2 regions of the Flexivirga sp. YIM B11880 genome follow, and region 2 is predicted to be linked to the other one. Evidence: predicted binding sites of a transcription regulator. Region 2 holds the regulator's gene; the other holds the start of a gene.
What was found. The regulator Rex, encoded in region 2, represses fermentation and respiration genes when NADH is low (regulators of the CRP and FNR family bind a similar motif). The targets are predictions, from matches to a motif close to CTTGTGAANNNNTTCACAAG.

Region 1: a site for Rex is predicted at 6,106-6,125, ahead of ACN8HC_RS00760 (geranylgeranyl reductase family protein). Genes of this name have one in related genera too.

Annotation. Positions count from the first base shown of each region.
Region 1 covers NZ_JBMAMH010000001.1:157,582-172,097, reverse strand. Annotated here, with positions in the region: gene ACN8HC_RS00795 (glycerol-3-phosphate dehydrogenase/oxidase) at 1-352, opposite strand, end outside; gene ACN8HC_RS00790 (TetR/AcrR family transcriptional regulator) at 349-930, opposite strand; gene ACN8HC_RS00785 (FAD-binding oxidoreductase) at 995-2,569, shown strand; gene ACN8HC_RS00780 (diacylglycerol/lipid kinase family protein) at 2,713-3,594, shown strand; gene ACN8HC_RS00775 (DUF1330 domain-containing protein) at 3,627-3,929, shown strand; gene ACN8HC_RS00770 (isochorismate synthase) at 4,001-5,278, opposite strand; gene ACN8HC_RS00765 (demethylmenaquinone methyltransferase) at 5,342-6,043, shown strand; gene ACN8HC_RS00760 (geranylgeranyl reductase family protein) at 6,144-7,457, shown strand; gene ACN8HC_RS00755 (NADH-quinone oxidoreductase subunit A) at 7,480-7,845, shown strand; gene ACN8HC_RS00750 (NuoB/complex I 20 kDa subunit family protein) at 7,860-8,414, shown strand; gene ACN8HC_RS00745 (NADH-quinone oxidoreductase subunit C) at 8,411-9,178, shown strand; gene ACN8HC_RS00740 (NADH-quinone oxidoreductase subunit D) at 9,175-10,518, shown strand; gene nuoE (NADH-quinone oxidoreductase subunit NuoE) at 10,601-11,374, shown strand; gene nuoF (NADH-quinone oxidoreductase subunit NuoF) at 11,371-12,696, shown strand; gene ACN8HC_RS00725 (NADH-quinone oxidoreductase subunit G) at 12,693-14,516, shown strand, end outside.
Region 2 covers NZ_JBMAMH010000004.1:97,779-112,294, reverse strand. Annotated here, with positions in the region: gene ACN8HC_RS08115 (acetoin utilization protein AcuC) at 1-568, shown strand, start outside; gene ACN8HC_RS08110 (helix-turn-helix domain-containing protein) at 899-1,099, shown strand; gene ACN8HC_RS08105 (30S ribosomal protein bS22) at 1,269-1,367, shown strand; gene ACN8HC_RS08100 (NAD-dependent epimerase/dehydratase family protein) at 1,500-2,486, shown strand; gene ACN8HC_RS08095 (lysophospholipid acyltransferase family protein) at 2,479-3,738, shown strand; gene ACN8HC_RS08090 (glutaredoxin family protein) at 3,742-4,005, shown strand; gene ACN8HC_RS08085 (VOC family protein) at 4,059-4,421, opposite strand; gene ACN8HC_RS08080 (redox-sensing transcriptional repressor Rex) at 4,739-5,407, shown strand; gene ACN8HC_RS08075 (glutamyl-tRNA reductase) at 5,407-6,708, shown strand; gene hemC (hydroxymethylbilane synthase) at 6,705-7,718, shown strand; gene ACN8HC_RS08065 (bifunctional uroporphyrinogen-III C-methyltransferase/uroporphyrinogen-III synthase) at 7,715-9,352, shown strand; gene hemB (porphobilinogen synthase) at 9,349-10,395, shown strand; gene ACN8HC_RS08055 (YceI family protein) at 10,623-11,171, opposite strand; gene ACN8HC_RS08050 (MarR family winged helix-turn-helix transcriptional regulator) at 11,300-11,809, shown strand; gene hemL (glutamate-1-semialdehyde 2,1-aminomutase) at 11,844-13,175, shown strand; gene ACN8HC_RS08040 (histidine phosphatase family protein) at 13,263-13,919, shown strand; gene ACN8HC_RS08035 (TlpA family protein disulfide reductase) at 13,928-14,503, shown strand; gene ACN8HC_RS08030 (cytochrome c biogenesis CcdA family protein) at 14,511-14,516, shown strand, end outside.

The DNA of each region.
Region 1 (14,516 bases), on a different contig from region 2:
TGCCCGCCTCGAAGTGCGGCACCAGCCAGCGCGTTGCCCGGGTCAGATGCGGAGCGGTGCGGGTCATCAGGATGCCGCGTTCGACGGCACTCTCGTGCGCGATGCCGAGCTGACCGGACGCGAGGTAGCGCAGGCCGCCATGTGCGAGCTTCGAACTCCACCGCGAGGTCCCGAACGCCAGGTCGTGCGCGTCGATCGCGACGACGTCCAGGCCGCGCGTTGCGGCATCGAGGGCGACGCCGGCACCGGTGGCGCCGAGGCCGATCACCAGCAGGTCGACGACGCGGCCGTCGGTGGCCTCATCGAGTTCGCGGGACCGTCGTGCGGCGTTGAGCGAGGCCGACCCGGTCATCTCAGGTAGTCCCGGATCCCCGTGGCCAACTCGTTGAACAACGTGTGTTCGTCGATGTTTTCATCGGTCATCGTGGGGACCGCGAAGACGAAGCCGGTCGCCATGAGCAGCACCGAGCGGGACAACACGGTGATGTCCCCAGAGCGCACCCCTCCGGTGTTCTGGCCCTGCCGGATCGCCGCCGTGACCGACTCCACCATCGCGTCCTGGGTCCGCCCACGCCGCACCAGCAGGTAGGGGAGGAGCAGCTCCGGATCGACCTCGACGATCTTGCGGAACAACTCGCCCTGCCGGATCTCCCGCGCGACAGCAGTGACCGCGCGGGCGATGCCATCGGCATCCGGGCGTGGGCCGGCGTCGGCGAGTTTCGCACCCATGGTTGCCCATTCACGAGTCATCAGGTCGCCGATGAGTGCCGTCTTGTCCGGCCACCGGCGGTAGACCGACATACGGGAGACGCCGGCCCGACGCGCGACGTCGGTCATGGTGGTGCGCCGCCAGCCGACCGCGAGCAGGCAGTCCCGTGCAGCGGTCAGCAGGCGCTCGTCCTCGATCGTCGTGTTACGAAGTGTCGCCATGTGTCACACTGTAACAGTGGAGGCGCGTGAGCACGCGCGCTGCCAACCGAGCCTAGGAGCACAGATGCACTGGTCACGATGGGGCGATCCGGACCGGCAGGCGAGCTTGCCGGAAGGCGCGAGCGAGCTGATGGCGCTGGCGTTCGGAGACATTCAGCCTCGGACAAGTGTGGCCCTCGCAGACGTCGACCTGCCACCGACGCGGCTGGACCCGGAGGTCGTCGAGGAGCTTCGGCGTGAAGTCGGTGCCGGGAACGTCACGGTCGACGCGGTCGAGCGCGTGCATCACAGCCGCGGCAAGTCGACAGCCGACCTGCTGGCCGCCCGGGCCGGTGACTTCACGGATGCGCCCGACGCGGTGGTGCGCCCGGGCAGTGCGGCCGAGGTCGTGTCGGTGCTGGCGGTGTGTGCAGCACGGCGCGTGGCCGTGGTGCCGTATGGCGGAGGCACCTCGGTCGTCGGCGGCCTCGTGGCCGATCGTGCTGACCTGCAGGGCGTGGTCTCGCTCGACCTGCGACGCCTCGCCGCGATGCTCGACCTGGACGAGGTGTCCCGCACGGCAACCTTGCAGGCGGGGCTGCTCGGACCGGAGGCGGAAGCGGCACTCGGCGAGCGCGGTTACACGCTGGGCCACTTTCCGCAGTCGTTCGAGTTCGCCAGCATCGGTGGCTTCGCCGCCACCCGGTCGAGCGGGCAGTCGTCCGCGGGCTACGGCCGGTTCGACTCGATGGTGGTCTCCCTCACCGTCGCGACGGCGGCCGGGCTGTGGCATGTCGGCGGTGCTCCGGCCAGCGCGGCGGGACCCGATCTTCGGCAGCTGGTGCTCGGGTCGGAGGGGACGTTCGGGGTGATCACCGACGTCACGGTGATGGTGCGGCCGGTGCCGGAGGAGACGATCTACGAGACCTGGCGCTGGCCGTCGTTCGACGACGGAGCAGCCGCGATGCGCGCGCTCGTCCAGGAGGACCTCAGCCCCACCGTGCTGCGGTTGTCCGACGAGACCGAGACGTCGATCAACCTCAGTGACCCTTCGGCGATCGGTCTGTCCGGCGCCGGCGGCGCGCAGATGGTCTGCGGTTATGAGGGGACCCGGGATCGGGTCGCGCGGCGGCGCGCCGAGGTCGCCACGGTGTTGCGGGATGCCGGCGGTGCGTGTTCCGGCGTGCAGGGCGGCGAGGCGTGGGCAGCCGGGCGCTTCACGGCGCCATACCTCCGTGACGCGCTGCTCGACGAGGGGGTACTCGTGGAAACCCTTGAAACGGCGACGCTTTGGAGCAACCTGCCGCAGCTCTACACGGCGGTGAAGCACGCGGTGACCGCTGCTGCGTCCCAGCAGGGTGCCGATCCGCTGGTGCTCTGTCACATCTCGCACGTCTACCGTGCGGGCGCGTCGCTCTACTTCACCGTGGCGATGCGCGAGGCCGATGACGCTGCCGCCCAATGGATTCCGGTGAAACGCGCTGCGGGCGACGCGATCCGCGCGGCGGGCGGCACCATCAGCCATCACCACGCCGTCGGCCGCGACCACAAGCCGTGGCTGACCGACGAGATCGGCGCGTCAGGGGTGGGGGTCTTGCGCGCGGTCAAGCAGGCGCTGGATCCTGAGGGCATCATGAACCCCGGTGTCCTCATTCCATGATCACCCCACGAAGTTCTCCCCCGCTGCGTCACCCCACGAAGTTCTCCCCCGCTCCGCTCCTCCGATACTTCGCGGGGACCCCGACGCGCTCCTCCGATACTTCGCGGGGGCCCCGATTTCTTCTATCAGAGGATCCGTGAGCCTTGATCGCCGCTAAGTGCTTCCACGTCATTGCCAACCCGCTGTCCGGCGGTGGCCGAGCGGTCCACGTCGCCCGGGAGGTCGCGGCCGATCTCGGTGACGCCGGCGGCGCCGTACGCACCACCTTCTCGACGGGCATCGAAGCAGCGGACGGGCTGGTCAAGGACACTGCCGCCGCTGGCGAGACCTGCGTGGTGGTCGGTGGAGACGGCATGGTGAGCACCATGGCCGGACCGCTGCACCGTTACGGCGTCACCGCGGCCATCATCCCCAGCGGGCGCGGCAACGACTTCGCGCGCCAGCTCGGCATACCGGAGAACATCCACGACGCGACGCGGATCGCGGTCGGTGGCGCCGAGACGGCGGTGGACGCCATCGAGGCCGCTGACCGGGTCGTCGTGGGCAGCGTCTATGCCGGGGTCGACTCCCGGGTGTCGGAGCTGGTCAACTCCAGCTCCGGGCGCCTGCCCTCGACGGCGCAGTACCAGCTGGCCTCGGTGCGCGGGCTGCTGCACTTCACGCCGCGCCACTACCGGGTGCGGGTGGACGACCGGACCTTCGAATACCGCGGCTTCACCGCCATCGCCGCCAACTCCGGCTTCTACGGCAAGGGCATGCACATCGCGCCCGACGCCGACGTGCACGACGGGCTGCTCGACGTGGTGATGGTGGGGGCCGGCAGCAGGATGAAATTCGTCCGCGCCCTCCCGCAGCTCTACCGCGGGACCCATGTGCGCAACCCGGAGGTCACGACCACCCGCGGCTCACAGGTGCGCATCGAGGCCGACGACGTGGAGGCGTATGCCGACGGTGAGCCGCTCGCGGCCGCCCCGGTCACCGCGCGGGTGCTTCCCGGCGCACTGCGTCTGCTGTTGAATGGCTGAGCAGGTCACACCGACGAGAAGAGGCACATGCCATGGCTGCCAAGGGTTATTGGATTGCGCGTATGTCGGTTCACGACGACGCGCTCTACGCGCAGTACGTCGCGGCCGCCAGCCCTGTCTACAGCTCGTTCGGTGGCGTGCCGATCATCCGTGGTGGCAGGTTCGACATCAGCGAGGGCGAGTCGCGAGCGCGCAATGTGGTGATCGAGTTCCCGAGTTACCAGGCGGCGATGGACTGCTACAACTCACCGGAATATCAGGCCGCGCGCGAGCTGCGTTTCCAGGCAGCCGATGGTGAGGCCATCGTGATCGAGGGTGCGGAGCCGGCCGAGTAGGCGTCCCGCGGGTATGCCGAGCGCGCGCCCCACCGCGCGATGTGTCGAACGGAAGGCGGGGAACCGCTCCGTTATGCCGGGCGCACGCCGCAACCGAGCGCCTGACGCATGGGCACCAGCTTGGCGTCCGACTCGGCCAGCTCCGCGGCCGGTTCGGAGCCGGCCACGATGCCGCAACCAGCGAAAAGCCTGATCTGCGACGGTGTCGCCAGAGCGCCGCAGCGCAAGGCGATGCCCCATTCGCCGTCTCCGGCGGCGTCGAGCCAGCCGACCGGGCCGGCATACCGGCCACGATCCATCTGCTCCAGCTCGGCGATCAGGTCGCGCGCCGCCAGCGTCGGGGTGCCGCACACGGCGGCCGAGGGGTGCAGCGACTCGGCCAGCGCGAGCGACGAGACGTCCTCGTGCAGGACGCCGGCCACGTCGGTCGCGAGATGCATCACGTTGGGCAGGTGCAGCACGAAGGGCGATTCGGGCACGTTCATCGAGGAGCAGTGCGGCGACAGTGCGTCGGCCACGGACCGCACCGCGTACTCGTGCTCCTCCAGGTCCTTGCTGGACCGCGCGAGGGACGCCGCGAGCGCCAGATCGTGCTCGTCGTCGCCGGTCCGGCGGATGGTGCCGGCCAGCACGCGGGAGGTGACCAGGCCCTTCTGCCGGCGCACCAGCATTTCCGGGGTCGCGCCGATCAGGCCGTCCACGCTGTAGGTCCAGGTGTTGGGGTAGGCGTCGGACAGGTTGCGCAGCAGGTGCCGCGCGTCGATGTCGGTGGCCGCCCGGACCACGACGTCGCGGGCCATCACGACCTTGTCGAGCGCGCCCGACTGGATGCGCTCGACGGCCGCCGCCACCGCGCCGGCCCACTCGGTGCCGCTGAGCGCGCCGTCGCGAACCTCCTCGACCACGGGTGCCTCGGCCATGTGGCCACTGCCCAGACTCGGCGTCGCCGGCAGATGTGCTGCGGTGCCGACGGTCGTGATCCAGCAGACGCCGCGGTGCCGCCCGACGACGGTCTCCGGCACGTGCAGGACGCCGCCCGCGGGGGAGTCGGCGGCGAAGGCGAAGGATCCGACCGCGATGAGCCCGGACCCGGGCAGGTCGACTTCGGAGCGTACGACCGCGTCGCCGACGACTCCGCCCCACCATCGCTCGGCGTCGTCGAAGCGCCCGGTGCCGTGCGTCTGTATGGCGGCAGCCGTGCCCCACCCCACGAAACCGTCGCCGTCGCGCAACCAGCTGACCGGCGCGTCGGCGCCGGCCGGGATCAGTGAGACGAGATCGCCGGGATCCTGGATGCGCGTGGAGCGCACTACCAGCGCCGGGTGCAATTGCGGGAGTGGCAGCGTCACGAGCGGCCACCTTACGCCGACCGCCCATGGGGCCCGCGTTTCGGCATACGGGACAATACAAAGATGATTCGCGCCAGCCTGGACAAGCAGCCCCGCGACGTCGCCTCGATGTTCGACCAGGTCGCGGCCCGCTACGACCTCACCAATGACGTGTTGTCGATGGGGCAGGACCGTCGCTGGCGCAAGGCGGTCGTGGAGTCGCTCGGTGTCCGGCGCGGCGACCTGGTGCTCGACATCGCGGCCGGCACCGGCACCAGCAGCGAACCGTTCGACCGGCTCGGGGCCCGCGTCGTGCCGGCCGACTTCTCCCTCGGCATGTTGCGGCAGGGCAAGAACCGCCGCCCGGACCTGGCGTTCACCGCCGCCGACGCGACGCAGCTGCCGTTCGCCGACGCGGTGTTCGACGCCGTCACAATGTCGTTCGGCTTCCGCAACGTGCACTCCACCCAGGAGGCGCTGCGCGAGTTCCGCCGGGTCACCAAGCCCGGCGGCCGGCTGCTGATCTGCGAGTTCTCGACGCCGAGCAACCCGGCGTTCCGGAAGCTCTACAGCGAATACCTCATGTCGGCGCTGCCGCGGGTCGCCCGGCGGGTCGGCTCCAACGCCGAGTCCTACGTCTATCTGGCCGAGTCGATCCAGGCCTGGCCGGACCAGGCGGGCGTCGCGCGGCTGCTGCAGGACGCCGGCTGGGGCGACGTCGAATGGCGCAACCTCACCGGCGGCATCGTCGCCCTGCACCGGGCCACCAAACCGGCACGATGGTGAGCCACCCCTCTTAGGTTCGCCTAAGTAGGTATGGCGACTCGGCTGGGAATACAGTGCATGGGTTAGTGAAGACGTTCACAAGCTAGAAAGATTCACCCGAGTGAGCCTCCCTGGCCTTACGCCTGCCCCGGACGAGACCGCCGATGTCATCATCGTCGGCGCCGGCCCCGGGGGATCCGCCACAGCCGCATACCTCGCGATGGCCGGGCTCGACGTCCTGCTCCTCGAGAAGACACACTTCCCCCGCGAGAAGGTCTGCGGTGACGGACTCACCCCGCGCGCGGTGCGCGAGCTGATCACGCTCGGCGTGCCGACGCCCGAGCAGGACGGCTGGATCAAGAACAAGGGCCTGCGCATCATCGGCGGCGGCATGCGGTTGCAGCTGGACTGGCCCGATGTCGCGAGCTTCCCGCCATACGGGCTGGTCCGCACTCGGCAGGACTTCGACGACATCCTCGCCAAGCACGCCGTGAAGTATGGCGCGCGCCTGCGCGAGGGCATCAACGTCAGCGGCGCGATCACCGACGAGCGCACCGGCGCGATCATCGGTGTCGAGGCCAAGGAGATGGGCGAGAACGACCGCCCCACCGGCCGCACGCGCAGCTACCGCGCGCCGCTGGTGATCGCCGCCGACGGCAACTCCTCCCGGCTCTCGCTGGCGATGGGCCGGGACAAGCGCGACGACCGCCCGATGGGTGTGGCGGTCCGGGCCTACTACACCAGTCCCCGGCACGACGACGACTACCTGGAGTCCTGGCTGGAGCTCTGGTCCACCGACAAGAGCGGCAAGCGCGTGCTGCTGCCCGGTTACGGCTGGATCTTCGGCGTCGGCGACGGCACCAGCAACGTCGGCCTCGGGATCCTCAACACGTCCAGCGCCTTCGGCAAGACCGACTACAAGGACGTGATGCGCCGCTGGGTCGAGACGATGCCCGAGGAGTGGACCTACAACGAGGAGACGATCCGCGGGCCGATCCGCGGCGCCGCGCTCCCGATGGGCTTCAACCGGCAGCCGCACTACGCCGACGGACTGCTGCTGGTGGGTGACGCCGGCGGCATGGTCAACCCGTTCAACGGGGAGGGCATCGCCTACGCCATGGAGTCCGGGCGACTGGCGGCCGAGGTCATCGCGCAGGCGTTCGGGCGCGCGGACGACGCGGGCCGCGAGCGGGTGCTGCAGTCCTACCCGCGGGTGATGAAGGACGCGCTGGGCGGCTACTTCACCGTCGGCCGCTACTTCGCGCAGCTGATCGGGCACCCGGAGATCATGCGATTCGCCGTGCGCTACGGACTGCCGCGCAAGACGATGATGCAACTCTTGTTGAAGATCATGGCCAACCTCGGCGACGAACACGGTGGCAAGCTCGACGATCGCGTGATGTCGTTGTTGTCAAAGGTGGTGCCGGCCGCATGACCGTTCGAAAGGACGCACAAGCATGAACTACTCCTACGCGCCGCTGCTGTTCTTCGCGGGGATCGGTGCCGCCTTCGCGATCTTCTCCGTGGTCGGTGCCAGCACGATGGCCGGCCCGAAGCGCTACAACCGCGCCAAGGCGGACGCCTACGAGTGCGGCATCCAGCCGAGCCCGCACGCCGAGGGCGGCGGCCGGGTGCCGATCAAGTACTACCTGACGGCGATGCTGTTCATCATCTTCGACATCGAGTCGGTGTTCCTCTACCCGTTCGCGGTCTCGTTCGACCGGATGGGCCTGTTCGCCCTCATCGAGATGGTGCTGTTCGTCGCGACCGTGTTCGTCGCCTACGCCTTCGTATGGCGCCGCGGCGGACTTGAGTGGGATTGAGGACCGGGTCAGACATGGGAATCGAAGAGAAACTGCCGGCCGGCTTTCTGCTGAGCACCGTCGAGCAGGTCGCCGGCTACATGCGCAAGAGCTCGGTGTGGCCGGCGACGTTCGGCCTGGCCTGCTGCGCCATCGAGATGATGGCGGTCGGCACGCCGGACTACGACATCGCGCGGTTCGGCATGGAGCGCTTCAGCGCCACCCCGCGGCAGGCCGACCTGATGATCGTCGCCGGGCGGGTGAGCCAGAAGATGGCGCCGGTCGTCCGGCAGGTCTACGACCAGATGCCGGAGCCCAAGTGGGTCATCTCGATGGGTGTCTGCGCGAGCTCGGGCGGCATGTTCAACAACTACGCGATCGTGCAGGGCGTGGATCACGTCATACCGGTCGACATCTACCTGCCCGGCTGCCCGCCGCGGCCGGAGATGCTGCTCAACGCGATCCTCGAGCTACACAAGCAGATCCAGGACACCAAGCTCGGCGTCAACCGGGTCGAGGCCGCCCGTGCGGCCGAGCGGGCCGCGCTCGAAGCGGCGCCGACGCACCAGATGAAGGGGCTGTTGGCATGACGGCCGAGGATCAGAACAAGGGTCCGGACCGGCGCAGTGCCGAGCCGACGACGACCGACGCGGTGACCCCGGGCGAGCTGGTGGAGCGGACCGCGGGGGACCCGATCAAGATCGGCGAACGCAAGGGCATGTTCGGCTCGTCGCTGGGCAACGACACCAGCGGGTATGGCGGGCTGGAGCGGCCGGTGCTCTTCCCGGGAGCGGCCGGCCGGCCCTACGGCGGCTACTTCGACGCGGTCGCCGACGCGCTCGAGGCGGCGCTCGCCGAGCGGGGCAGCAGCTTCGAGGCCGCGGTGGAGCGGGTCGTCGTGGACCGCGGCGAGCTGACGCTCTACGTTCCGCGCGAGCAGCTGCCACAGGTGGCGGAGCTCCTGCGGGACGAGCCGGCGCTGCGCTTCGAGCAGTGCCTGAGCGTGAGCGGCGTGCACTACCCGCAGCAGACCGGGCGTGAGCTGCACGCGGTCTACCACTTCTTCTCGATCACCAACGGCAGCAGGCGAGTCCGCGTCGAGGTCACCGCACCCGATGCCGACCCGCACATCCCGTCGATCGTCCCGACCTACCCCGGTGTCGACTGGCACGAGCGGGAGACCTGGGACATGTTCGGCATCATCTTCGACGGTCATCCGGCATTGACCCGCATCCTGATGCCGGACGACTGGCCCGGTCACCCGCAGCGCAAGGACTACCCGCTGGGCGGCATACCGGTGGAATACAAGGGAGCCACGGTGCCCCCGCCGAGCGATCGGAGGTCGTACAAGTGACCAGCTCCACGGACGCCTACGGCGCCACCACCCACGACGTCGATGAAGACACCCCGGTCCTCAACGCGGTCGGCGGCGACTGGGACGACCTGGTCGACGAGGCCGCGGCGCTCGGCGAGGAGCGGATCGTCGTCAACATGGGCCCGCAGCACCCGTCGACGCACGGCGTGCTCCGGCTCATCCTCGAGCTCGACGGTGAGACGGTCACCGAGGCCCGCGCCGGCATCGGCTACCTGCACACCGGCATCGAGAAGAACATGGAGTTCCGCACCTGGACGCAGGGCGTGACCTTCTGCACCCGCATGGACTACGTCATGCCGCTGTTCAACGAGGCGGCATACTGCCTGTCCGTCGAGCGGCTGCTCGGCATCACCGACCAGATCCCCACGCGGGCGCAGGCGATCCGGGTGCTGATGATGGAGCTCAACCGGGTCGCGTCGCACCTGGTCTGCATCGCCACCGGCGGTATGGAGATGGGCGCGACCACGGTCATGACCATCGGCTTCCGGGAGCGCGAGCGGATCCTGCGGATCTTCGAGGCGATCAGCGGTCTGCGGATGAACAACGCCTACATCCGTCCCGGCGGGGTCGCCGTCGACCTGCCGGCCGGCACGATCGACCAGGTGCGCGAGAACGTCCCGCTGATCCGGGACGGCATCGGCGAGCTGGAGGCGCTGCTCAACGAGAACCCCGTGCTCAAGGGCCGCATGTGCGACGTCGGCTACCTCGACCTCACCGGCTGTATGGCGCTGGGCATCACCGGTCCGGTCCTGCGTTCGACCGGCCTCCCGCACGACCTGCGCAAGGCCGAGCCCTACTGCGGCTACGAGAAGTACGACTTCGACGTGATCACCTGGGACAGCTGTGACGCCTACGGCCGTTACCGGGTGCGCATCAACGAGATGTACCAGTCGTTGCGCATCGTGGACCAGGTAATCAAGGAGCTCGACGAGAACCCCGGACCGGTGATGGTCGCGGACAAGAAGATCGCCTGGCCGGCCCAGCTGGCCGTCGGCTCGGACGGCCAGGGCAACAGCCTGGACCACATCCGGGAGATCATGGGCGAGTCGATGGAGTCGCTGATCCACCACTTCAAGCTGGTGACCGAGGGCTTCCGGGTCCCGCCGGGTCAGGCCTACGTCGGCATCGAGAGCCCGAAGGGCGAGCTCGGCTGCCACGCGGTGTCGGACGGCAGCACGCGTCCTTACCGGGCGCACTTCCGGGACCCGTCGTTCAACAACCTGCAGGCGGTCGCCGCGATGGCCGAGGGCGGCTCGGTCGCCGACGTCATCGTGGCCGTCGCGAGTATCGACCCGGTGATGGGTGGAGTGGACCGATGATGAGCCCCGACCGAGGCGAGGACACGAGCGAGGCACGAGTGAGGCCCGCAGGCGAGGCCAGAGGGGCGGCAAAATGACCGAGATGAAGCAGGTCCATGCGGAGGACCGGGCACACGCGTCCAACGCAATCCTGCACCCGCCGGCACCGTTGCACGCGACCGACGAGCCCTACACCGACGAGCAGTTGGCGCAGCTGCACACCGACATCGACGCGATCATCGCCCGCTACCCGGTGAAGCGGTCGGCGCTGCTGCCGATGCTGCACCTCATCCAGAGCGTCGACGGCTACGTCACCGGCCGCGGCGTGCGGCTGTGCGCCGAGCGGCTCGACCTGACCGACGCAGAGGTCAGCGGCGTGGCGACGTTCTACTCGCAGTACAAGCGCCACCCCAACGGCGACTACACCATCGGCGTGTGCACCAACACGCTGTGCGCGGTGATGGGCGGCGACCTGATCTTCGACGCGCTGTCGGAGCACCTCGGCATCGGGCACGACGAGACGACCGAGGACGGCAAGATCACCCTCGAGCGCGTCGAGTGCAACGCCGCGTGCGACTACGCGCCCGTCGTGATGACCAACTGGGAGTTCTTCGACAAGCAGACGCCGGAGTCGGCCGTGCAGATGGCGGACGACCTGCGTGCCGGCAAGGACGTCGCGCCGACCCGTGGCGCGGCGAAGGTGTGCACCTTCAAGCACATCGAGCGCGTCCTGGCCGGTTTCCCGGACGGCCGCGCCGACGAGGGCGTCGGTGCGGGCGAGCAGTCCCTCGAGGGGCTGCGCCTGGCCCACCAGAACGACTGGCGCGCTCCCGGGGACGAGGGCGGGCCGCTGGCCGAGGACGAGGAGCAGAAATGACCACCACCCTGACGCCGGTCCTCACCAAGCACTGGGACGACCCGCGCAGCTGGACGCTCGAGGCCTATCAGCGTGAGGGCGGTTACCAGGCGCTGGACAAGGCGCTCGGCACCGACCCCGCAGCCCTGATCGAAGAGGTCAAGAACTCCGGCCTGCGCGGCCGTGGCGGCGCCGGCTTCCCGACCGGCATGAAGTGGTCCTTCCTGCCCAAGCCGGACGGCGGTCCCCGCTACCTCGTGGTCAACGCCGACGAGTCCGAGCCGGGCACCTGCAAGGACATCCCGCTGATGATGGCGACTCCGCACACGCTCCTCGAGGGTGTCGCGATCACGTCATACGCGATCGGTTGCCACCACGCGTTCATCTACCTGCGCGGCGAGGTCGTGCACGTCTACCGCCGGCTGATGCACGCCGTGCAGGAGGCGTATGACGCGGGCCTGCTCGGCACGGACATCGGCGGCAGCGGCTTCGACCTCGAGGTCACCGTGCACGCCGGCGCCGGCGCCTACGAGTGCGGCGAGGAGACCGCGCTGCTGGACTCTCTGGAGGGGCGCCGTGGGCAGCCGCGCCTGAAGCCGCCGTTCCCGGCGGTCGAGGGCCTCTACGCGCGCCCGACCGTCGTCAACAACGTCGAGTCGATCGCGTCGGTGCCGAGCATCATCGCCAACGGCGCCGACTGGTTCGCCGGCATGGGCACCGAGAAGTCCAAGGGTTACGGCATCTTCAGCCTGTCCGGGCACGTGACGCGTCCCGGACAGTACGAAGCACCGCTCGGCATCACGCTGCGCGAGCTGCTCGACATGGCCGGCGGCATCCGGGAGGGCCACGAGCTGAAGTTCTGGACCCCGGGCGGTTCGTCGACGCCGATCTTCACCGCCGAGCAGCTCGACGTGCCGCTCGACTTCGACTCGGTCGCCGCGGCGGGTTCGATGCTCGGCACCCGGGCGCTGCAGATCTTCGACGAGACGACGTCGGTCGTGCACGCGGTCGCGCGCTGGACCGAGTTCTACAGGCACGAGTCGTGCGGCAAGTGCACGCCGTGCCGCGAGGGCACCTACTGGATGCAGCAGATCATGACCCGGCTGGAGCACGGCAAGGGCACCGCCGAGGACATCGAGACGCTGCTCGACGTCTGCGACAACATTCTGGGCCGCTCGTTCTGCGCCCTCGGTGACGCCTCGACCTCGCCGATCACGTCCGGCATTCAGTACTTCCGTGAGGAGTTCGAGCTCGGCATGACCACCCCGTGGTGGGAGGCCTTCCCGCCGGCCAACTCCGCACTCTTCCCGGTCGCAACCCAGAAGGAGGCCGCGTCCGTATGACGACCGTCACCGATGGCAAGACGCCGGACGCCCCACCGGCCGAGGATCTGGTCACTCTCACGATCGACGGTGTCCCGGTCTCCGTGCCCAAGGGCACCCTGGTGATCCGGGCGGCCGAGCAGATCGGCATCCAGATCCCGCGCTTCTGTGATCACCCGCTGCTAGACCCGGTCGGCGCCTGCCGGCAGTGCCTCGTCGAGGTGCCCGATGCCGGCAACGGCCGTGGTATGCCGAAGCCACAGGCCTCGTGCACGCTCGCGGTGGCCGACGGCATGAAGGTCGAGACCCAGCTGACCTCCCCGGTCGCCGACAAGGCGCAGCACGGCCAGATGGAGTTCTTGCTGATCAACCACCCGCTGGACTGCCCGGTCTGCGACAAGGGCGGCGAGTGCCCGCTGCAGAACCAGGCGATGTCCAACGGCCGGCCCAGGAGCCGCTTCCAGGACGTGAAGCGCACCTACCCCAAGCCGATCAACATCTCCACCCAGGTGCTGCTCGACCGGGACCGGTGCATCCTGTGCGCCCGCTGCACCCGCTTCTCCGACCAGATTGCCGGTGACCCGTTCATCGCGCTGATCGAGCGGGGTGCGCTGCAGCAGGTCGGCATCTACGAGGAGAAGCCGTTCCAGTCCTACTTCTCCGGCAACACCGTGCAGATCTGCCCGGTCGGCGCCCTCACCGGTGCGGCATACCGCTTCCGGTCCCGGCCGTTCGACCTGGTCTCCACGCCGTCGGCCTGTGAGCACTGCGCCAGCGGCTGCTCCCTGCGCACGGACCACCGGCGCGGCGTCGTGCTCCGCCGGATGGCGCTCGAGGACGCGGCGGTCAACGAGGAGTGGAACTGCGACAAGGGCCGGTGGGCGTTCAAGTACGCCACCACGGACCGGCTGCAGACGCCGCTGATCCGCGACCACAGCGGCGACCTGCGGGTCGCGTCCTGGCCCGAGGCGCTCGAAGTGGCCGCCCGGGGCATCGCCCGGGCCAAGGCCGCGGGCGGCGTCGGCGTGCTCACCGGTGGCCGGGTCAGCGTCGAGGATGCCTACGCGTACAGCAAGTTCGCCCGGCTGGTGCTCGGCACCAACGACATCGACTTCCGGGCGCGGCCGCTGTCCGTCGAGGAGGCCGACTTCCTGGCCAGCTCGGTCGTCGCGACCGGTCCTGACGGCGGCGCGGTCACGTTCGGCGACCTCGAGCAGGCTCCGAGCGTGCTGCTCGTCGGCTTCGAGCCCGAGGAGGAGTCGCCGATCATCTTCCTGCGGCTGCGTAAGGGCTACCGGAAGCACGGCACCAAGGTCTTCTCGGTGGCGCCGTTCGTGACCCGCGGGCTGGAGAAGATGGGCGGCACCCTGATCGCCGCCGCTCCCGGCACCGAGGCCGAGGTGCTCGACGCGATCTCGGAGGCACGTGGTGACCTCGAAAGCCTTGCGCGGCAACTGAGTTCGGACACGATCATCCTGGTCGGCGAGCGGATGGCGACCGTGCCCGGCGCCCTGTCCGCAGTGCTTGCCCTGGCGCAGGCCAAGGGCGCCCGGGTGGGGTGGGTGCCGCGGCGCGCCGGCGAGCGCGGTGCGCTCGAAGCCGGTGCGATCGGCAACCTGCTGCCGGGTGGCCGGCCCGTCACCGACGCCTCCGCGCGCGCCCAGGTCGGCGCGGTCTGGGGCGAGGGCGAGCTACCCGAACTGCCCGGCCGGGACACCGACGGCATCCTCGCCGCGGCCGCGTCGGGCGAGCTGACCGGGCTGGTGGTCGGCGGCGTCGACCCGCGCGACCTGGCCGCGCAGGAGACCGCCCAAAAGGCGCTGGACAAGGCGTTCGTCGTG
Region 2 (14,516 bases):
CGGTCCGGACGCCGAAGGATCCGCCGTCAACATCGCGCTGCCACCCGGCACCCGGGACGCCGCCTGGCTGCGGGCGCTGCACGCCGTCGTGCCGCCGCTGGTCCGCGAGTTCCGGCCGCAGGTGCTCGTCACGCAACAGGGCTGCGACTCGCACTACGCCGACCCGCTCGCGCACATGGCGCTGTCCGTCGACGCGCAGCGCACGGCATACGCCATGCTGCACGAGCTCGCGCACGAGATCAGCGAGGGCAAGTGGCTGGCCCTCGGTGGGGGCGGCTACGAGCTCATCGACGTCGTGCCGCGCGCCTGGACGCACCTCACCGCGATCGCCGCGCACCGGCCGATCGACCTGGACGACGAGGTTCCTGCCGTATGGCGCGAGCACGTCCGCCGCACCTTCGACCGGCCCGGGCCGCGGCGCATGGGCGACGGGCAGGCCGAGAACGGCCACGTCTGGTGGCGGTCCTGGGAGTCCGGCGTCAACCCGGACGATGCGACCGACCAGTCGGTGCTGGCCACCCGCACGGCGGTCTTCCCGCTCCACGGGCTCGACGTCTGGTTCGACTGAAGCACTGTGCTTTCCGTAAGTCGCGACGGTCGCGAGCTGTGTGCGGGATCTCGCCGGGCGCCGCACCTAAGTCGCGACGGTCGCGAGTTGCGCGCAGGCCGCTCCAGCGACGCCCGCGTCCCATCAGCAACGCCGGAAACTCGTGGCTCAGCCCGCCATACGCCACATTTTTCTCACCTGTATCGGCGTGTCAGGTGGACAATTAGTCCTCCCGGGCTTTCCACGGACTGCCCTGACCCCCTAAAGTTGCCCACCAGTACACCTCTCCAAGTGCGGTTTCGACCGCCGGACAGGTGACATTCCGTCGTTGGAGAAGGGTTGGCACAAGCCATGGCCGAAGAGCGTCAGCCGGGCGAGGTCGCATTCATGACCGTCGCCGAGGTCGCCGCCATCATGCGCGTCTCGAAGATGACGGTTTACCGGTTGGTGCACTCCGGTGAGCTGCCGGCGGTGCGTGTCGGGCGATCGTTCCGGGTCCGAGAGGACGCAGTGAGCGAATACCTCAGCCAGTCCTACATGGGCACCGCCTGATCCCGCCGGATGCGGCAGGCCGACTCGATTCGTCGGCCGCCGGGCCCATGGCGTAACCTTGGGCCTCGATCGTGTCCCATCCCCGGATGGGCCCAACATCAAGGCTTCGCGACCGGAAGGGGCGCAGCCCACCGGTTACTCGTCAGCAATTTTCAGGAAGAGCGTACGTATGGGTTCAGTCGTCAAGAAGCGCCGTAAGCGGATGGCGAAGAAGAAGCACCGCAAGCTGCTTCGCAAGACGCGTCACCAGCGCCGCAACAAGAAGTAAGGCGCCCGCTACGCGAAGAGCCCCGGACCGCAGGATCGCGGCACCGGGGCTTCGTCATACCTGGCGGCATACGTTGCTCGCACGTCGCTCGATAGGATCGGGACGCACGTCGATCGGCGCGGAGGAGGACAGATGGGTCGGGTCGTCCTGGTCACCGGTGTCTCCCGTGTGGTGGGCGGTATGACGTGCCGCGCACTCGCCGCCCACCCCACGCTCGACCGGGTCATCGCCGTCGACACGGTCCCCCCGCTGCACAACCTGGGCCGGGCCGATTTCATCCGGGCCGACATCCGCAACCCGATCATGGGCAAGATCCTCGGGCAGGAGAAGGTCGACACCGTGCTCCACCTCGGCGTCATCATGACGCCGAAACAGGCAGGAGGCCGCACCCTCCAGAAGGAGATCAACGTCATCGGCACCATGCAGCTGCTCGCTGCGTGCCAGAAGGCCGACTCCGTCCAGCGGCTCATCGTGAAGTCGTCGTCGACCGTCTACGGTTCCTCGCCCCGCGACCCCGCCATGTTCACCGAGGACATGAGCGCCCGCCGCAGCCCGACCGGCGGCTTCGGCCGCGATTCGGTGGAGGTGGAGACCTATGTCCGCGGGCTCGCCCGTCGCCGGCCCGACATCGACGTCACCCTGCTTCGTATGGCAAACCTCGTCGGGCCGGGCCTGCGCACGACGTTCTCCGAATACTTCTCGCTGCCCGTGCTCCCCGTCCCGCTCGGGTATGACGGTCGTTTCCAGGTCCTGCACATCGACGACGCCGTCGCGGTGCTGCAGCTCGCGACCAATGCCGAGGACCTCTCCGGCACCGTCAACGTCGCCTGCCCCGGACTGCTCACCGTGCGACAGGCCGCCCGCATAGCGGGCAAGCCGGTGCTGCGCGTGCTGCCTCAAGCCGGCGGGCTCGTGCAGCAACTGAGCGGGCTGCTCGGTGGGGCAGGGTCGTTCGACGCCGAGCAGATGCAGTTCCTGCAGTTCGGCCGCGGCATGGACATCACCCGGATGCGCGAGCGGCTCGGTTTCGAGCCGCTCCACAGCACCCGCGAGGCGTTCCGGGAGATCTTCGGAGCCGACCGTTCGAACACCGCCGACCTGGGAGAGGCCCGTGTCTGAGGATCAGCCGACCCGCCCCGCCCGGAAGACCACGACGAAGAAGCCCGCTGCCCGGAAGTCGGCTGCGGCCGGTAAACGCCCGGTGAAGAAGCCGGCGCCGGGCACGGGAAAACCGGATATCGGGAATTCCGCGGAAGCGGCCCGTCATACAGCTGAGGCGCCGGCCGCCGCCGCGGCACCAGGCCGCCCCTCACGCCGCAGCATCAGTGCCGCGGCCCAGACCGGCGCCGGCCGGCGCGCCGGCGACCCCACGCAGAAGACGACCCCCCCGCTGCGGGTGGTGCCCGATCCGCCCGAGTCCACGACGCCGGATCCAGTCACCGGCCTGCTCGGCGACGGTGACTTCGAGGGCCTGGTCAACCTGCTGGTCGAGGCGCTTCGCAAGGCGGGCGCCATGGTCGGCCTCGAGGGTGACGACCTCGAGCGGCGGATCGCGACCGCGCTGGCGTTCCTGCGCCGCCGGTTGACCGGCGACTACGAGATCGACGACTTCGGTTTCGACCGCGAGTTCACCGAGAAGGTCTGGCTGCCGATCCTGCGGCCGCTCTACCAACGGTGGTTTCGTGTCGAGGTGCGCGGCATCGAGCACATCCCCGACGACGGTCCAGCGCTGGTCGTCGCGAACCACTCCGGCACGCTGCCGGTCGACGGTCTGATGACCCAGGTCGCCATCCACGACGAGCACCCGAAGCACCGGCACGTGCGAATGCTCGGCGCCGACCTGGTTTTCGAGTCGCCGCTGATCGGTGAGCTCAGCCGCAAGGCCGGCACCACTTTGGCGTCCAACCCGGACATCGAGCGGCTCTTCGCCCAGGGCGAGCTGGTCGCGGTCTTCCCGGAAGGGTTCAAGGGCGTCGGCAAGCCGTTCGCCGAGCGATACAAGCTGCAACGTTTCGGCCGTGGCGGTTTCGTCGCCGCGGCGTTGCGCGCCGAGGTGCCGATCATCCCGTGCGCGATCGTCGGTGCCGAGGAGATTTTCCCGATGATCGGCAATCTCAAGGGGCTCGCGCGGCTGCTCGGCTTCCCCTACTTCCCGATCACACCGTTCTTCCCGCTCTTCGGGCTGGCCGGGCTGATCCCGCTGCCCAGCAAGTGGATCATCGAGTTCGGCGAGCCGGTCGAGACGCACACCTACGGCACGGCGGCGGCCGACGACCCGATGCTGGTCTTCGACCTCACCGACCAGGTCCGCGAGACTATCCAGCAGTCACTGTATTCACTTCTGCTGCAACGTCGCTCGGTGTTCTTCTAGCTCATGCCGCAGCCACGCATCACCCTCATCGGCAAGCCCGACTGCCACCTGTGCGACGACGCACGTGCGGTGATCGAGCGGGTCTGCGCCGACACGGGGGAGACCTTCACCGAGCGGAATATCCTGGAGGAGCCGGAGCTGATGGCGGCATACGCGGAGCAGATCCCGGTCACGCTGATCGACGGCAAGCAGCACGACTACTGGCGGGTCGACGAGCAGCGGCTGCGCAAAGCGCTCGCGCGCCGCCGGTTCTTCGGCAACCGCTGACTCCCGGGTTGAACCGAACGCGCTCCCTGGTGTCCTGTCGGTCGGGTTGATCGTCAGGCGTCGCGGCATACGTCGACGATCAGGTTGCCCGGCCCACGCAGGTATGCCGCCTCGGTGCCCCAGTCGGTGATCAGCGGACCGTCGAGCAACTCGGCCCCGGCCTCCTGGGCGCGCTTCGTCGCAGCGGGCACGTCGTCGACGTAGTGGTGCAGGATCACGCCGTCGGTGCGACCCCAGGGCACCATCGCGTCGACCGAGAGCATGATCCGCAGCGGTCCGGCCATCAGCTCGCCGAAGTCCTCGCCGTCGGACGTCACCTGCCACCCGTATGCCGCCGCCAGCAGCTGCGTCGCCGCCGGCACGTCGTCGACCTGTATGTCGATGGCCGTCACGCCGAGCCCCGTTGTCTCATCCATGAGGTGCTCCTTTCCGTTCCTTCGCCGACTCACTGCCGAGCATTCCACGTAGCTGAGCACTCGGGGCGCGCGCCGCCGGCCGGGTCAAAAACGTTGGCGCGGCGGGAGATCCGCAGGCGCGCACCCTCTCCGTCATACCCAGGAGCGCTACCACGCGCGCCTCCGGCGACGACAGCCGACCCCCGTTTAGCACTTTTGGCGGGAATTTGCGACTTTGTGCCTGCGTTCACAAAGACCTACAGTCAGGGGGTCATTGATCCTCTGTGGCCGGCGTTTGGTATACGCCTGCCCGAGACGCATGAGGAGTCGAAGCGCCAGTGAGCACCGCATCGGCCGCCCGTCGGGAGATTCCCGAAGCCACCGTGGCTCGGCTACCGCTCTACCTGCGTGCTCTCGCCTCCCTCGATTCCCGCGGAGTCGAGGTCGTCTCCTCCGAAGAACTCGCCGAGGCGGCCGGTGTCCGCTCCGCCGGACTGCGCAAGGATCTCTCCCACCTCGGATCGTATGGCGTGCGTGGTGTCGGCTACGACGTCGCCCGCCTCACCGAGGAGATCTCCCGCGAACTCGGCCTGCACCACGACTGGTCCGTCGCCATCATCGGCATGGGCAACCTGGGGCACGCGCTCGCGGCATACGGCGGTTTCGCCACCCGGGGCTTCAGCGTCCGCTGGCTGGTCGACGAGGACCCCGCCATCATCGGGACCGAGATCGCCGGTCTGCGGGTGATCGACTTTGCCGAGCTGGCTCGGCAGGCTCCCGAGAGCATCATCGCGGTGCTGGCAACCCCGCCGCACGCCGCCCAGCAGGCCGCCGATCAGGCGATCGCGCTCGGCGTGCGATCCATTCTCAATTTCGCGCCCTGCGTGATCACCGTCCCGGACGGGGTAGAGGTGCGCAAGGTCGACCTGGCCACCGAGCTGCAGATCCTCGCGTTCCACGAGCAACGCGGCCGGGACGACGCGCTCGGCAAATGGGGTGAAGCATAGTGAGTCTGATCGTGATCGGTATGTCGCACCGCACCACCGGTGTCGATCTGCTCGAGCAGGTCTCGTTGACCGCGGAGCAGATCCGCCGCTTCGAGGACTCCCTCGGCCGGAGCGAGCACGTCAACGCGACAGTCGTCGTGTCGACCTGCAACCGGGTGGAGGTCTACGCCGACGTCGAGACCTTCCACGGTGCAGTCACCGGCATTACCGAATCACTTGCGGCAGCAACAGGTCTGGCGGTTTCGAAGCTCCGCGAACACCTCTACGTGCACTTCGAGGACCGTGCCGTCGCGCACGCCTTCCAGGTGGCGTCCGGGCTCGACTCGGTCGCGGTCGGCGAAGGACAGATCCTCGGTCAGTTGCGCGACGCGTTGCGCGCCGCCCAGGAGGGCGACCACCTGGACCCGTCCCTGTCGGCGCTCATGCAGCACGCACTGCGCGTCGGCAAGCGCGTGCACACCGAGACCGACATCGACTCCGTCAGCCGGTCCCTCGTGGAGCGGTCGCTCGACATCGCGGAGTCGACCCTCGGCGAGCTCAGCGCCCAGCGCGCGCTGGTCGTCGGCGCCGGGGCGATGAGCGGACTCGCCGCACACACTCTCGCGCGCGCCGGGGTCGGCACCCTCACGATCATCAACCGCACCGCGTCGAAGGCCGTCCGACTGGCGGAGGCCACCGGCGGAGTCGCCGGTGAGTGGACGCAGCTGCAGGACGCGGTGGCGCAGGCCGATCTGGTCGTCTCGTGCACGGGCGCCCTCGGCCACATTCTCGACACGACGAACGTCACTGCGGCCGAAAGTGCCACGCTCCTGGTCGATCTGGCCTTGCCACGGGACATCGACCCCGCACTGGCCGCGCTGCCCGGCATCACCCTCATCTCGCTCGAGGACCTCAACGCAGCCGTCACCGACGACGCCGAGAAGACGCAGCTGGCCGCGGCCCACGACCTGGTCAGTGCCGAGGTCGCCGAGTTCCTCGTCGCGCGGCGGGCCGCCGCAGTTGCTCCGGCGGTCGCCGAGCTTCGGGCCCGTGCAGCAGACGTGGTCGCAGCCGAGCTCACCCGCCTCAGCCAGCGCGTCGATCTCTCCGAGCACGACGAGGCACAGGTGCAGATGACCGTGCACCGGGTGGTCGAGAAGATCCTGCACACGCCCACCGTCCGCATCAAGCAGCTGGCAGGGGAGGAGCAGGGCGGCCACGACTACGCCGCACTGCTGCGGGCGCTCTTCGACCTCGACCCGCACGAGTCGCGCGTCTCGCAGATCCCCCATCGCGGGGTGCCGGGGGGTGCGCAGCGATGAAGATTCGGATCGGCAGCCGCCGCAGCAAGCTCGCGCTGACCCAGACCGGCCTGATCGCCGATCAGCTTCGCGGCTTCGGCCACGAGGTCGAGATCGTCGAGATCGTCACCGAGGGCGACACCAACCGCGCCTCATTGAGCCAGCTCGGCGGGACCGGCGTCTTCGCCACCGCCATCCGGAACGCCTTACGCGACAGCCGGATCGACCTGACCGTGCACTCGTTGAAAGACCTGCCCACTGCGCCGGCGGACGGCCTCACGATTGCCGCCATACCGCCCCGCGAAGACCCACGGGACGTGCTGATCGCGCGCGACGGGCTCACCCTCGGCGAGCTGCCGGCGGATGCGGTCGTCGGCACCGGTTCGCCACGCCGCGTCGCCCAGCTGGCCGCCCTCGGTCTCGGGCTGCACCTGGAGGACATCCGCGGCAACGTCGACTCGCGGATCGAGCTGGTCCGCACCGGAGCGCTCGACGCAGTGGTGCTGGCCCGTGCGGGCATCGCACGTCTCGGTCGGCTCGACGAGGTCACCGAGGCCATCGACCCGCTGCAGATGCTGCCGGCACCCGGCCAGGGCGCGCTCGCCCTCGAAATTCGCAGCGACGACGCCGCGTTGTATGACGTGGTGGCCGCGCTCGACGACCCCGACACCCGCGCCGCCGTCACCGCGGAGCGAGCGGTGCTCGCCCGGCTCGAAGCCGGCTGCTCGGCGCCGCTCGGTGCGCTCGCCGAGATCAGCGAGGACGTCGACGGCAGCCTCGAGATCTCGTTGCGGGCGTTCGTCGGCCGCACCGATGGCAGCTTCGACCTGCGCCGGTCCATGACCGGTCCCGTCGAGGACGCCGAGCGACTCGGACACGACGTCGCTCAACTACTGCTCGACGACGGGGCTGCCGAGGCCTTCACGCCGAGCGACAACCCGCCGGAGCCGGCACCCGGCGGCCACTTACCCAGGGGCGCAGATCCCGTCACCGACAACCACCCCCCAGCGCCGCGGAGCGTGAACAAGTGAGTACAACCAGAACCCCCAAGACACTGCCTCAGGTCGCCTTCATCGGATCTGGCCCGGGGGACCCGTCCCTCGTCACCGTCCGGGCGGCCAGGCTGCTGCGCGAGGCGGACGTCGTCATCATCGACCAGATCGCGCGGGAGGACTTCGTCGCCCGGTTCGCCCGCGACGACGTCGAGATCGTCGACGCCGGCCACGGCGAGACGGGACAGACCCTGACGACCGCGTCCCGCGCGAAGCTCGTGGTCCGCACCGCCAAGGCAGCCGCCCGTAACGACGGCACCCAGGCCCTCGTCGTACGGCTGATGGACGGCGACCCGGCGACCTTCAACGGCCTCGCCGAGGAGTCGGTCGCCTGTCACAAGGCCGGCATCGGCTTCGAGATCGTGCCGGGCGTGAGCGCCGTGACCGCGGTGCCGTCATACGCCGGCATCCCGCTGGTCGGCAGTGGCGCGCGCACGGTCCACGTGTTCTCCGCCGCGGATGACAAGACCGACTGGGCCAGCGCGGCCGCGAACGACGCGACCGCTGTGGTCCTCGGCACCGCCGAGACCATCCCGGCCGGCCTCGCCAAGCTGGCCGCCGCAGGCCACAGCGCCGACACCCCCGTCGCGCTGAGCACCGACGGCACCACGATCCGGCAGCAGACCCGCGTCACCACCCTCGGTGACGTGAGCGCCGCTCTCGCCGGTCACCCGCTCACCAATCCCGTGGTGGCGGTGGTCGGTTCGGTCGTGGGACTGCGCGACCAGCTGTCCTGGTGGGAGACCAAGCCGCTCTTCGGCTGGAACGTCCTGGTGCCGCGCACCAAGGACCAGTCGGGCACGATGACCGACCGCCTCGCGGCACACGGCGCATCGAGCGACGTGGTGCCGACGATCAGCGTGGAGCCGCCCCGGACGCCGCAGCAGATGGAGCGCGCGATCAAGGGCCTGGTCACCGGCCGTTACGAGTGGATCGGGTTCACCTCGGCCAACGCGGTTCGTGCGGTCCGCGAGAAGTTCGTCGAATTCGGCCTCGACGCAAGGGCCTTCGCCGGTCTGAAGATCGCCGCCGTCGGCGGTGTGACGGCCGAGGCGCTGCGCGTGTGGGGGCTGGAGCCCGACCTCGTGCCGTCCGGTGAGCAGTCGGCCAAGGGGCTCCTCGAGGACTGGCCGCCGTATGACGAGGTGCTCGACCCGATCAACCGGGTCTTCCTGCCCCGCGCGGACATCGCGACCGACACGCTGGTCGCGGGCCTGCAGGACATGGGCTGGGAGGTCGACGACGTCACGGCATACCGGACCGTTCGCGCTGCCCCGCCGGCGCCCGAGGTGCGCGAGGCGATCAAGACCGGCAAGTTCGACGCGGTCTGTTTCACCTCGAGCTCCACGGTGCGCAATCTCGTTGGTATCGCTGGTAAACCACACGCCACCACGGTGATCGCGTGCATCGGACCGGCGACCGCCAAGACCGCCGAGGAGCACGGCCTGCGGGTCGACGTGCTGGCGACCGAGCCGAGCGCCGACTCCCTCGTCGACGCCCTCGCCGACTACGGTCGCGGCCTCGCGCTCGCCGCGCAGGAGGCCGGCGAGCCGGTCCGTCGCCCCAGTGAGCGGAAGGCTTCGTCCCGGCGCAAGGCCAAGGCGTCGCGATGAGCGAGACCGCTCAGACCAGGGCTGCTGCCCGGCATCGGGCGGCCGACGGCAACCCGTGGGCGCTGCCCGCAGGCGCGGTCCGTCCGCGTCGGTTGCGGACGACCCCGGCCATGCGCCGGCTGGTCGCCGAGACACGGCTGCACCCGGCCGACCTGATCCTGCCGATGTTCGTCAAGGAAGGCATCGACGCGCCGGTCGCGTTGCAGTCGATGCCGGGCGTTCAGCAGCACACGCTCGACTCCCTGGTCAAGGCCGGCCGGGAGGCGGTCGACGCGGGTGTCGGCGGGCTGATGATCTTCGGCGTGCCGGAGACCCGCGACGAAATCGGTTCGGGCGGCACGGATCCGGACGGCATCCTGAACGTCGCGCTGCGTCGCCTGCGCGACGAGCTGGGTGACGACACGGTGCTGATGTCGGACCTGTGCCTCGACGAATTCACCTCCCACGGACACTGTGGCGTCCTCGACGCGCAGGGCCGGGTCGACAACGACGCGACCCTGCAGCGCTACGCGGAGATGGGCGTCGCACAGGCCGAGGCAGGCGCTCACCTGGTGGGGCCGTCCGGGATGATGGACGGCCAGGTGGCAGTCATCCGCCGCGCCCTCGACGAGGCCGGCCACACCGACGTCGGGATCCTTGCGTATGCCGTGAAGTACGCCTCTGCGGCATACGGGCCGTTCCGCGAAGCGGTGGAGTCGACCCTGCAGGGCGACCGGCGCACCTACCAGCAGGACAGCGCCAACCGGACCGAGGCGCTGCGCGAGGTGCAGCTGGACCTCGCCGAAGGTGCCGACCTGGTGATGGTCAAGCCGGCGCTGCCCTACCTGGACATCATCCGCGATGTCCGCGAGATCAGCGATGTGCCGGTCGCGGCATACCAGATCAGTGGCGAGCTGGCGATGATCGAGGCCGCCGCCGCCAACGGCTGGATCGACCGCGATGCGATGGTGCTGGAGACGCTGACCTCGATCAAGCGGGCCGGCGCGCAGGTCGTCCTGACCTACTACGCCACCGAGGTCGCCCGCCGCCTCCAGGAGCGCTGACCCTCTTCGCCGAGAGGCTCAGAAACACCTCGAAAGGCTCAGTAATCCAGGTCCAATCGGCCCGGATTACTGAGCCTTTCGGCGTTTGCTGAGCCTGTCGGCAAGCGGGGGCGAGCGGCGGGGCGGGGACAGAAGAACGCGAGCGGGACGCAGCACTCGGGGGTCTGCCACGTCCCGCTCGCGGGTTCGAGGGTAGGCGCTCACGCGCCTCGGTGGTGAAAAGCGGGTCAGGCCTTCACGAACTGCAGGTCGAGGACGATCTTGACCTTGTCGCCGACGACCACGCCGCCGCCCTGCAGCGGCATCTCGATGTCGACGCCGAACTCCTTGCGGTTGATCTCGGTGGTGGCCTCGAAGCCGGCGCGGGTGCCGCCCCAGGCGTCCGGGCCCACGCCGCCGAACTCGACGTCGAACGTGACCGGCTTGGTGACGTTCTTGATCGTCAGATCACCGGTCAGCGAGCTCTCGGTGACCTCGGTCGACGTGAAGGTCATGGTCGGGTAGGTCTCGACCTCGAAGAAGTCGTTGGTGCGCAGGTGGTTGTCGCGGTCGGCGACGCCGGTGTTGATCGAGGCCATCTTCACCTCGGCCTCGACGCTGGTCTCCGCCAGCGTGTCGCCGACGGTGAGGGTCGCGGTGAACTCATCGAACTTGCCCTTGACCTTGCTCACCATCAAGTGGCGGACCTGGAAGCCCAACTCGCTGTGTGCGGGGTCGAGGTTCCACACGCCGGTGGTCAGGCCGTCGAGGGTGGTGGTGGCTGTGGTGCTGCTCATTGCGCTCCTTCGGAGGGATGTGAAGCTGTATGGCGTGGTCGCCGTGCCGGCAACCATGATGTCCAACAATGGTTGATATTTCAATTATTCCCGCTGCGACCGGAAATTCGGCCACCTATGCTGTGAGGGTGTCCGAGAGTGAGTTCGCGCCGCCCTGCGCCGGGCCGTCCGCGACCGAGGTGCCGTGGCTGACCGACGACGAGCAGGCATCCTGGCGCGCTTACCTGCAAGCCAGCCGGGCGCTGGAGTTCGTGCTCGACGCCGAGTTGCAGCAGGCCGGTATGTCGCTCGCGGAGTACGAGTTGCTGTCCATGCTGTCCGAGGCGCCCGACCACGTGCTGCGCATGAGCAAGCTGGCGGACATCACCGTCCAGTCGCGCAGTCGGGTGACGCACTCGGCGACCCGGCTCGAGCGCCGCGGCTGGGTGGAGCGACGCAAGGCCGCAGACGACGGCCGCGGCATCGAGTTGTTCCTCACCGAGCAGGGCTGGGAGGCGGTCCAGTCCGCGGCCCGGGTGCACGTCGCCGGGGTACAGGAGCACCTCGTGCATCAGATGGATCCGCAGCTGTTCAGGGCTCTCGGCGATGCCATGGGCAAGGTGCGCGATCACCTCATCGGCAACCACTACAACCCGTAGGAGATCGCGCCGGGCCGCCTGAGACAATGGTGGTATGACGAGCGCGCCCACCGAGCACCCGACTGTTCTCGACGAGGCATCGGCGGCGCTGCTGCAGCGCGCGCGAGCCGTCACTCCGGGTGGGGTCAACTCGCCGGTCCGCGCCTTCCGGGCGGTCGGCGGGACACCGCGGTTCATCGCCTCGGCGCAGGGACCGTGGCTGACCGACGTCGACGGCAACCGTTACGTCGACCTGATCTGCTCCTGGGGGCCGATGATCCTCGGGCACGCCCACCCCAGCGTGATGGACGCCGTGCAGACCGCCGCCACGCGCGGCTTCAGCTTCGGCACACCGAGCGAGAACGAAGTCGCGCTCGCCGAGGAGATCGTCTCCCGCGTCGAGCCGCTGGAGCAGGTGCGCCTGGTCAACAGCGGCACCGAGGCGACGATGTCGGCGCTGCGCCTCGCGCGCGGCGCCACCGGCCGCAGCACGGTGGTGAAATTCGCCGGCTGCTATCACGGGCACGTCGACCCCTTGCTCGCCGCCGCCGGATCCGGTGTCGCGACCTTCGCGCTGCCCGACTCCGCCGGCGTGCCGGCGTCCGCCGCGCACGAGACGATCGTGCTGCCCTACAACGACGTCGCCGCCGTCGAGGCCGCGTTCGCCGAACACGGCGACGAGATCGCCTGCGTCATCACGGAGGCCTCGCCGGGCAACATGGGCGTCGTTCCACCGGCACCCGGCTTCACCAGCGCACTGCGCCGGATCACCAAGGAGCACGGGGCGCTGCTGATCTCCGACGAGGTGATGACCGGTTTCCGCTGCTCGGCCGCGGGCTGGTACGGCCTGGAGGGCGAGCCCGAGGGCGGCGCCCCCGACCTGTTCACCTTCGGCAAGGTCATGGGTGGTGGCTTCCCGGCCGCGGCCTTCGGCGGCAGCGCCGCCCTGATGGCCAACCTGGCACCGGACGGCCCCGTCTACCAGGCGGGCACGCTCTCCGGGAATCCTGTCGCCACCGCCGCAGGCCTGGCGACACTGCGCGGTTGCACCGCGGAGGTCTACGACCGGCTGCCGGTCGTCGCACACGCCATCGCCGACGCGGCGTCCGCCGAGCTGGTCCGTGCCGGCGTGCCGCACACGGTCCAGTGGGCCGGGTCGATGTTCTCGGTGTTCTTCCGCGAGGGCGCGGTCCGCAACTACGAGGACGCGAAGGCGCAGGACACGGCAGCGTTCGGCCGGTTCTTCCACGCCATGCTCGACCAGGGAGTGCACCTGCCGCCGAGCTCGTTCGAGGCGTGGTTCGTCAGCGCGTCGCACGACGACGCCGCCGTCGAGCACGTGCTGGCCGCCCTGCCGGCAGCCGCCGCGGCGGCCGCCAGGTCCTGAGAAGACGACACAGCTTCCGATGCGACACTCCGACCGTGATTTTCGTACGCCGTCGATCCGCTGCGCCGTTCGCGGAGGTGCCGGCCGATGACTGAGACCGTTGTGCACCTCGTACGGCACGGCGAGGTCGACAACCCGGGTGGGCTCCTCTACGGCCGGATGCCGGGCTTCCATCTCTCCGCGCTGGGCCGGCAGATGGCCGAGCGCACGGCGGCATACCTTGCCGAGCGCGACATCGTCCACCTCGTGTCCTCCCCGCTGGAACGCGCCCAGGAGACCATCGAGCCGCTCGCCGAGACGCTGAAGCAGCCGGTGCACCTGGACGACCGAGTTGTCGAAGCGGGCAACGACTTCGAGGGGCTCACCGTCGGCAAGAACCCGAAACAGCTTCTCAACCCGCGCTTCTGGACCAAGCTCACCAATCCCCTCAAGCCGAGCTGGGGGGAGCCGTATGTCGAGATCGCCCAGCGCATGGGCGCCGCGATCCGCGACGCCCGCGTCGCCGCCGAGGGGCACGAGGCGGTGATCGTCAGCCACCAGCTGCCGGTCTGGGTCGCCCGCACCCACTTCGAGGGCAAGCGGCTGTGGCACGACCCGCGCCGGCGGCAGTGCACGCTCGCGTCGGTCACCAGCCTGGTGTTCGACGACGACCGGTTCCGCCGCATCGACTACACCGAGCCGGCACGTGACCTGCTGCCCTCCGCCACCGAAGCGGCCGGCACCGCGATGGGTGGACCCCGGTGAGGCGGCGTATGGCGGCAGCGCTCGCCCTGACCTGCGTCACCTCGCTCGGCCTGGCCGCCTGCAGCAGCGGCAGCAACTCGATCACCAAGCAGGCCAACCAGGGCGACGACAAGAACTACCTCGCGGGGGACGGCACCCTGGCGCAACTGGCGCCGGGCAAGCGCGGCAAGCCGGTGGTGCTGACCGGCACCCTGCTGAACGGCAAGCCCTGGTCGACGAAGGACCACCCGGGCAAGGTGATCGTCGTCAACGTGTGGGGTTCGTGGTGCCCGCCGTGCAAATCCGAGACGCCCGACCTGCAGAAGGCGTGGGTCACCCTGCAGAAGAAGGGCGTGCTGATGGTCGGCGTCGACCGTCAAGAAGGCCCGCAGACCGCGGCTGCCTACCTGCAGTCGGCGGGCGTGACCTACCCGTCGTTGCGCGATGACGGCGGCGCGGCACTGGTCGCATTGCAGGGCAAGGCGTCCGCCACGCCGTCGACGCTGGTGCTCGACCAGCAGCACCGCATCGCGGCGCGCGTCTCCGGTCCGACGACCACCGCCACCCTGGTCGGGCTGGTCGACGACGTCCTGAGCAAAGGTTGACCGACAGATGTCG